2 regions of the Arthrobacter sp. D1-29 genome follow, and region 1 is predicted to be linked to the other one. Evidence: riboswitches for the same ligand, from Rfam matches in the RefSeq annotation. Region 1 holds a riboswitch; the other holds the start of a gene.
What was found. Region 1 has a riboswitch for glycine ahead of gcvP (aminomethyl-transferring glycine dehydrogenase). Riboswitches for the same ligand answer to the same signal wherever they lie in the genome.

Region 1 (4,206 bases):
GTCCGGAGCGAACGGGTGGATCGAGGCAAACTCCGGCCAGGAGATGGCTTCCATCTCGGCCGTCGCGTTGAGCTTCATGGTGCACGAGCCCAGCGGAATCATGGTGCGGTCCAGCGAAAGGTCCCGGTCGGACAGCTTGCGGATATAGCGCAACAGCTGCGTCTCGGAACGGTGAGTGTTGAACACCGGGTGCTGCAGGAAATCGGACGTACGGACAACGCCGGACGGCAGCTCAAAGCCGGCAGCGGATTTCACGGGACCGGCGCCAAAGGCGACTGCCACGGCGGACAGGACATCCGGCGTCGTGGTTTCATCCACGGAGACGCCAACGGTGTCAGCGTCGATGAGCCGCAGGTTGATGCCGCGGGCTTCGGCGGCGGCAATGACTTTGTCCGCCTTGCCGGGGACGCGGACCGTGAGGGTGTCGAAGAATGACTCGGACACAAGGTCGCGGCCGGCGGTCTTGAGGGCGGTTGCCAGGGTCCGGGCGTGGCCGTGGACGGTTTCGGCGATCGCCTTCAGGCCTTCCGGGCCGTGGTAGACCGCGTACATCGAGGCAACGATTGCCAGCAAAGCCTGGGCAGTGCAGATGTTGGACGTGGCCTTTTCGCGGCGGATGTGCTGCTCACGGGTCTGGAGGGCCAGCCGGTAGGCAGGAACCCCGGCGTTGTCCCTGGAAACGCCAACGATGCGGCCCGGGAGCGTGCGCTCCATGCCTTCGCGGACGGCCATGTACGCGGCGTGCGGGCCGCCGAAGAACAGCGGCACGCCAAAGCGCTGCGCGGTTCCGACGGCGATGTCGGCACCTTGCTCGCCCGGGGGCGTGATGAGGGTGAGCGCCAACAGATCGGCGGCAACAGTGACCAGCGCGCCGCGTTCCTTGGCGGCAGCGATGACCGGTGCGTGGTTGAAAACGCGGCCCGAAACACCGGGCTGCTGGAGGACCACTCCGTTGATGTCGCCGTCGGGCAAGCCCTGGCTCAGGTCCGCGATCTCCACCTCGAAGCCGAGTGCCTCAGCGCGGCCCTTCACGATGGCGATGGTCTGCGGGAGGCAGTCCGCGTCCAGGACGGTCTTGCCGGCAGCAGCGGACCTGGACTTGTTGGCCCGGCGCATCAACAGCACGGCCTCGGCCACAGCCGTTGCTTCATCCAGCAGGGAAGCGTTGGCCACCGGAAGGGCCGTGAGGTCCTGCACCATTGTCTGGAAGTTCAGGAGCGCCTCGAGCCGGCCCTGGGAAATTTCGGGCTGGTACGGCGTGTACGCGGTGTACCAGGCCGGAGCTTCCAGGATGTTGCGGCGGATCACCGGCGGGGTGACGGTGTCGTAGTAGCCCTGACCGATCATTTGGACGGCGGTCTTGTTCTTGGCGGCGAGGCGGCGCAGTTCGGCCAGGACCTCAACCTCGCTGAGCGCGTCCGTGCCGCTTGGAAGTGTCAACGGTGCGGACTGACGGATGGAATCGGGGACGGCCACGTCTACCAGGCCGTCCACGGAGTCGTAGCCGATTGCCTTGAGCATGGTGTCAACGTCGGCCTGGCGCCGGGCGCCGATGTGCCGGTCCGCGAAAGCGGTGGGGGTTGATTGAACAGTCAAGAGGAACTCCATGATTCAGGCGCCCAGTGAGCGCCACGATGATGTGGGTTCCTCCCCGCTCTGTATTGGACCTGAGAGATTCCGCAGATTGTGTTCTGCTTGCACCGTCGGTGAGCCCGGTTTAACGGACTGCTTTCCAGAGTTGCCTCGCCGCGGCGGTACATGGGCCTGAGAGATTCCTGGGGAGGATTTGCTCCTACGGCGCCTGACTGGATGTACCGGCAGGACTCTCCCGCCGCAGTTCAAAAGCGTTGCGTCACCCTTGGGTGGGTGGCACGGTTCACACCATAGCGGGTATTTCTGCAACTACGCAAGGCAAGGTTTGACCGGCCAGGGACCTGGCGGCTGACTAGCGCCGCCTGACCCGGAGCCGTCTTGAGCGCCTCTACCCGGAACTGGACACGTTCATGCAGGTCCGCCGCGAGTTCGATCCCCGCGGGATATTCCTCAACGACCACACGCGGGCCCTTGTAGGCTAACTCGGCAATTCCGGCGCAGTGGGACACGCGGGCGCATGGACTTGCCTCGTACGCCCGGCTGCCGTCCGGTGACGAAGTTTCACCACTTTCACCTAGTTTCACTACGTTTCCTCTGGAGGTCTGGTGCAGAACCCCTTCAAGCCGACGGCAGGAGCAACGCCCCCCTGCATTGGTCGGGCGGGCCGGGCTTTTGGACGAGTTCGAGTACGGCCTGCAGCAGGGTTCCAGAGCCCCTGGCCTTCTGACCATAGGCCGCTAGTCGGACTGGTCCAGTCAATGATTGCCCTGTTATCAGGTGACCTGCAGGACCTGGGTTCAGGCGAGTTTGGTTACCTGGTAAGTGTGGCCGGCCGCACGGAGTCGCTGTATGAGCACGTTGCCGAGTGCAGTGGCCGGTGTCAGCGACCCTTTCGCGGTCGGCAGCCGGTCGCCGTCGAGGGCAAGAGCGAGTGCAGTCTCGCCTGCCATCACGGCGGTGGCGGCATAGCCGGGATCACCAGGGCCAGCAGCAATCGCCTGGTATCGGTGCCCGTCCTCGGTGCGGGCGGTCACCTGAGAGTGGAACCAGCCCGCGCGCTGGGTGCTGGTGCTCGGACCCGCACCTGGTGCCGGAAGACAGCGGTCGAGCACCCCCCGGGTCGGCGGGAACGCCATCGCGCCCATGAATGCCCGGAGTCCGAGTGCCACTGCCCTGGCGAGAACCGCTCCTGCCGGTCCGCGGGCCACCCCCATCACCTCGCCGTACTGAAGGGAGCGGCCGTAGGCCCAGCCCTGCAGTGCGTTGCTGCGGCGCACTATCCGGGTGTTGACCGCGGCCATGATGAACGGCGCGGTCCAGGTGCCGTCATCGGAACGGCGCACAGTACCGGCGTCAGGAGGCTGTTGTGTCGTCGGCTCCCGTGTGCGGTCGGGGCTCAGAGCATAGGGGTCCGCGGCTAATGACCTCAGGGCGGTGCTCGATCGCATCGCCTCGAGCTGCCCGCGAAACGATTCGAGCGTGCCTCCGCTGATGCCACCCTTGGCCGTAGCAACGAGTTGGACCTCGACCAAACCGCCAGCGCCATCGGCTTCTGCCGCCTGATGAAGCAGCAGTACAGCGAGGTCGGACGGCACGGAGTCGTAGCCGCAGGAGTGCACGATCCTGGCCCCGCTCGTCCTGGCCAGAGCGTCGTAGCGATCGATCGCCTCCCGGACGAAGGACACCTCACCCGCGAGGTCGGCGTAGTGGGTACCGGCCCGTGCGCAGGCGTCGACCACAGGTAGTCCGTGTTTCGCGTATGGACCGACGGTTGTGAAGAGCACGCGTGTGCCCACGGCCAGGGCGGCGATCGAGTCCGCGTCCTCCGAGTCGGCTTCGATGAGGGCCCATCCGTGCGCCGCGACCGGCAACTGCGACCGAAGGGCCCCGAGTCTGGACCTCGACCGGCCCGCGAGTCCAACTCGCATCCCAGCCGGTGCATGCTCCGCGACGTAGCCGGCGATCAGTCGGCCAGCGAAACCCGTCGCTCCGTAGAGAACGAGGTCATGTTCCCGAGATGAGTTTTCCATAACTGCAGCCTTTCACAGCGGCAACTCCACGCTGACACGCGGGTCCTTGCCTTGGTCCTCGCAAGCAACCGGAACCGATCAGACCTCCGCCACCGGAGCGGCAAACTGCGCCTCGTACAGCCGGGCGTACGCCCTGCCCGCAGCAAGCAGTGAAGCGTGCGTCCCCTGCTCGACGATCTGGCCGGCCTCCATCACCAGGATGAGGTCGGCGTCGCGGATGGTGGACAGCCGGTGGGCGATCACAAACGAAGTCCGGTCGGACCTCAAAGCGCTCATCGCCTTCTGCACCAGCACCTCCGTCCGGGTATCCACCGAAGACGTCGCCTCATCCAGGATCAAAACCGAAGGCCGCGCCAGGAAAGCCCGCGCAATCGTCAGCAGCTGCTTCTCCCCCGCGGACACATTCCCGCCTTCGTCCTCAAGAAGAGTGTCGTACCCGTCCGGCAGCGACCGCACAAACCGGTCCACGTACGTCGCCCGCGCCGCCTCCAAAATCTCGTCCTCAGTAGCAGAAGGCCGCCCGTACGCGATGTTGTCCCGGATGGTCCCGCCGAACAGCCACGTATCCTGCAGCACCATCCCC
Region 2 (4,206 bases), 1.6 Mb from region 1:
CAGTGGCATGATGCCGAAGCCCTCGGTGGCCACCTCCTTGATGCCATAGACCACAGGGACCATGACCAGCAGGGACAGCAGCATGCTGGGGACGTCCACCCGGCCGGGCCGGGGATCCCGTGATTCGGGGATGAAGGCGGGGCCGAACGCCAGCAGCGGAAGCATGATGGGCACGGCAACCAGGAGCACCGCGCCCCACCAGAACTGTTCCACCAGCCAGCCGCCAAAGATGGGTCCCAGGGCTGCGCCACCGGAGAATCCTGCTGCCCAGATGGCGATCGCCAGCCGGCGGCGGTTGGGATCCGGAAAGATGTTGCGGATCAGCGACAAGGTGGACGGCATCAGCATGGCACCAAAGAATCCCAGCGCTGCCCGGCCGGCAATAAGCCACTCGGCGCTGGGGGCGAAGGCTGTTGCGGCTGACACCAAGGCGAACCCGATACTGCCGACCAGCAGCAGCCGGCGGCGTCCGACCCTGTCACCCAGGCTTCCCATGGCCACCAGCAGGCCGGCGAGCACCAGCGGATAGGCGTCAACGATCCACAGGAGCTGGACCCCCGTGGTTTCCAGGCTGCGCGCAATCGCCGGGAGGGCGAACGTAAGGGCCGTGTTGTCCACCGCGACCAGCAGCACGGGGAACATCAGCAGGCCCAGGGCAAGCCAGTCGCGCCATGGTGCTTTCGGTCCCGGCCGGCGGGGCGTACGGGAGGTCGCGGGGAGCTGGTTTGCCAACGATTCGGGGGCGTTCCGAAGGGAAGTTGCGGACGAGGTCATGGAATAACTGTACCGTCCAGACGGTACAGTTATCAATTTCGGCGGTGCCAGCGTGCATGATTGAAGCCATGGCCAGAAAACCCGTAGCCCGCGAGGCTGTTCTCGATGCTTTTGAATCCCTGCTGATTGAGGTGGGCGAGCGGGCCGCCACCCTTGATGCGGTAGCTAAGCGCGCGGGAGTCTCCAAGGGCGGGTTGCTGTATCACTTTCCGAACAAGGAAGCCCTGATTGAGGTGCTGCTGGACAGGCTGGATGAGCTGGCAGCCGCCGACGCCGACGCCATGGCCACCGCGGAGGAGGGAGCGGCCGCGTACTTCATCAGGTCTTCCGTCTGGGCAGATACACCCCTGGACCGTGCCATTGTTGCTGCCACCAGGCTCGCCGAGGTGGCCCATGAGGAAACTCGTGAGCGCTTCGCGGCAATCCAGCAGCGCTGGCTCCGGGAGATTGCTGCCGACGTTGGCACGGCCATGGCCAAACCGGTGCTGTATATGGGTGACGGCCTGTACTTCAACGCCATGCTTTCCGTGGGGCCGGTTCCTACCCAAGAGACGGCGGCCGACGTCGCCGGCCTGCTGGCAGCGCTGGACCGGCTCCGCAGTTGAGCCCGTATCGTCCATGTCCGCGGCATTTGCCCGAACGCGCACCGCATAGGACAATTGGACCGTGTGTGGGCCCGGTAACGGCCACCATGAACAACAAAATTCAACTGAATAGCCTTTGATCTGCGGCGGGAGAGTCCTGCAGTAGGTACAGCAGGCGCCGTAGGAGCAAATCCTCCCCAGGAATCTCACAGGCCCATGTACCGCCGCGGCGAGGCAACTCTGGAAAGTAGCAGGCAGTCCGCTTGGCGTGTCCCGGAACCATCCGGAATACCAGGACAGCTGTGCTCACCGACGGTGCAAGCGGGTCCTGCGGAAGCAGGCCAGGCGGAAACTCTCAGGTCCAATACAGAGCGGGGAGGAACCCAATCGATGTGGCGTACCCTCGCCGCCTTAGTACATGGAGTTCCTCGTGACTGTTTCTCCGGCCTCCGCCACTCCGGCCCCCACTGCCCAGGCCCCGGCTACCACCGCCCCCGCCCCGACCTTCCCGGCCGCTGCATCCTTTGTTGACCGGCACATCGGCTCACGCCGCCAGGACGACGTCGACGCCATGCTCAAGGCTGTTGGCTATGACTCCGTGGATGCACTCGTGGACACCGCAGTCCCCAAGGACATCCGCCAGGACTCTCCACTGGAGCTCACCCAGGCCCTGAGCGAGGTGGAAGCCCTCGCCGAATTGCGGAGGCTCGCGGCCAAGAACAAGACCGCCGTGCAGATGATCGGCCAGGGGTATTACGACACCGTGACGCCGCCGGTGATCCGCCGCAACATCCTCGAAGGCCCGGCCTGGTACACCGCGTACACGCCATACCAGCCGGAAATTTCCCAGGGCCGGCTCGAGGCGCTGCTGAACTTCCAGACCATGGTGCAGGACCTCGTGGGCCTGCCCATCGCCAACGCGTCCCTGCTGGATGAAGCCACCGCCGTGGCCGAAGCGGTGCTGATGATGCGCCGGGCAAACAAAAATAAGGACGCCCGTGATGGGAAAACCGTCCTGGATGCCGACTGCCTTCCACAGACCATCGCCATTGTGAAAGGCCGGGCCGAGGCGCTGGGATTCGAGGTCCAGGTGGCTGACCTCTCCAAGGGACTTCCCGACGGCGTGATCAACGGCGTGGTGCTCCAGCAGCCCGGCGTCTCCGGCCGGGTTTTCGACCACACCTCCGTCATTGCCGACGCCAAGGAACGCGGCGCGCTGGTAACAGTGGCTGCCGACCTCCTGGCCCTGACACTCATCACCCCTCCCGGTGAGCAGGGGGCCGACATCGCCGTCGGCTCCGCGCAGCGGTTCGGCGTCCCCCTCTTCTACGGCGGACCGCACGCCGCCTACATGGCCGTGCAGAAGGGCCTTGAGCGTTCCATGCCCGGCCGCCTGGTGGGCGTCTCGAAGGACAACGCCGGCGTCCCCGCGTACCGCCTTGCCCTTCAGACCCGCGAGCAGCACATCCGCCGCGAGAAGGCCACCTCCAACATCTGCACAGCCCAGGCGCTGCTGGCCATCGTGGCCTCCATGTACGCCGTTTACCATGGACCGGAAGGGCTCAAGGCGATCGCCCAGGCCGCGCACGCCCACGCCAGGACCCTTGCAGGATCGCTGAACGCAGCCGGGCTTGACGTCCTCCACACAAGCTTCTTCGACACCGTCACGGTTTCCGTGCCCGGCAAGGCAGCTGGAATTGTTGCCGCGGCAGAAGCCAAGGGCATCAACCTTCGCGGCATCGATGCCGACAGAGTGGGCTTCTCCACGGATGAAACCACGACGCCGGAAATCGTCGCCCAGGTGCTGGAGGCTTTCGGTGTTTTGGCCACCGCCGGCGGCAACGCAGCCTTCGCGCTGGACCCCGCCGTCGAACGTTCTTCCGGGTACCTGCAGCACCCGGTGTTCAGCACCCACCGCTCCGAGACGCAGCTGCTTCGCTACATCCGCAAGCTGTCCGACCGGGACCTGGCGCTGGACCGCACCATGATCCCGCTGGGTTCCTGCACCATGAAGCTGAACGCAACGGCCGAGATGGAGGCCATTTCCTGGCCGGAGTTCGCCTCCATCCACCCCTTCGCCCCCGACTCCCAGACCGAGGGCTGGCGCGAACTGATCGCGGACCTGGAAGCCCAGCTGACCGAGATCACCGGCTACGACCAGGTGTCCATCCAGCCGAATGCCGGTTCCCAGGGTGAGCTGGCCGGCCTCCTGGCCATACGCGGCTACCACCTGTCCCGGGGCGATGACCAGCGCAATGTGTGCCTGATTCCCGCGTCGGCGCACGGCACCAACGCAGCCTCAGCCGTTCTGGCGGGTATGAAGGTGGTAGTGGTGGCCACCGCAGCGGACGGCACCATCGACCACACCGATCTTTACGCGAAGATCGACGCCAACAAGGATGCGCTGTCCTGCATCATGATCACCTACCCGTCCACGCACGGTGTGTACGACGCCGACGTCCGCGAGGTGTGCGACGCTGTTCACGCTGCCGGCGGCCAGGTGTACATCGACGGTGCCAACCTGAACGCGCTGGTCGGACTGGCCCAGCCGGGCAAGTTCGGCGGCGACGTTTCGCACCTGAACCTGCACAAGACCTTCTGCATCCCGCATGGCGGCGGCGGACCCGGCGTGGGCCCGGTCGCAGCGAAGGCGCACCTGGCGCCCTTCATGCCGGGCAACGCGGCAACCTGGACCGAAGGCAACGACGTCCCCATTTCGGCGTCCAAGTACGGCTCCGCCGGCGTCCTTCCCATCTCCTGGGCGTACGTCAAGCTGATGGGTGGCCAGGGCCTGACCGAGGCCACGAAGTCGGCGCTCCTTGCTGCCAACTACATCGCTGCCCGCCTC

Region 2: it holds a riboswitch for glycine, as region 1 does, so the genes downstream of both, gcvP (aminomethyl-transferring glycine dehydrogenase) here and gcvP (aminomethyl-transferring glycine dehydrogenase) in region 1, are expected to answer to the same signal.

Annotation. Positions count from the first base shown of each region.
Region 1 is NZ_CP096383.1:4,521,199-4,525,404, forward strand. It holds gene gcvP (aminomethyl-transferring glycine dehydrogenase) at 1-1,596, opposite strand, end outside; glycine riboswitch at 1,743-1,841, opposite strand; gene M1E17_RS20530 (hypothetical protein) at 2,004-2,075, shown strand; gene M1E17_RS20535 (saccharopine dehydrogenase family protein) at 2,391-3,623, opposite strand; gene M1E17_RS20540 (ABC transporter ATP-binding protein) at 3,702-4,206, opposite strand, start outside.
Region 2 is NZ_CP096383.1:953,896-958,101, forward strand. It holds gene M1E17_RS04520 (MFS transporter) at 1-774, opposite strand, end outside; gene M1E17_RS04525 (TetR/AcrR family transcriptional regulator) at 843-1,379, shown strand; glycine riboswitch at 1,496-1,592, shown strand; gene gcvP (aminomethyl-transferring glycine dehydrogenase) at 1,777-4,206, shown strand, end outside.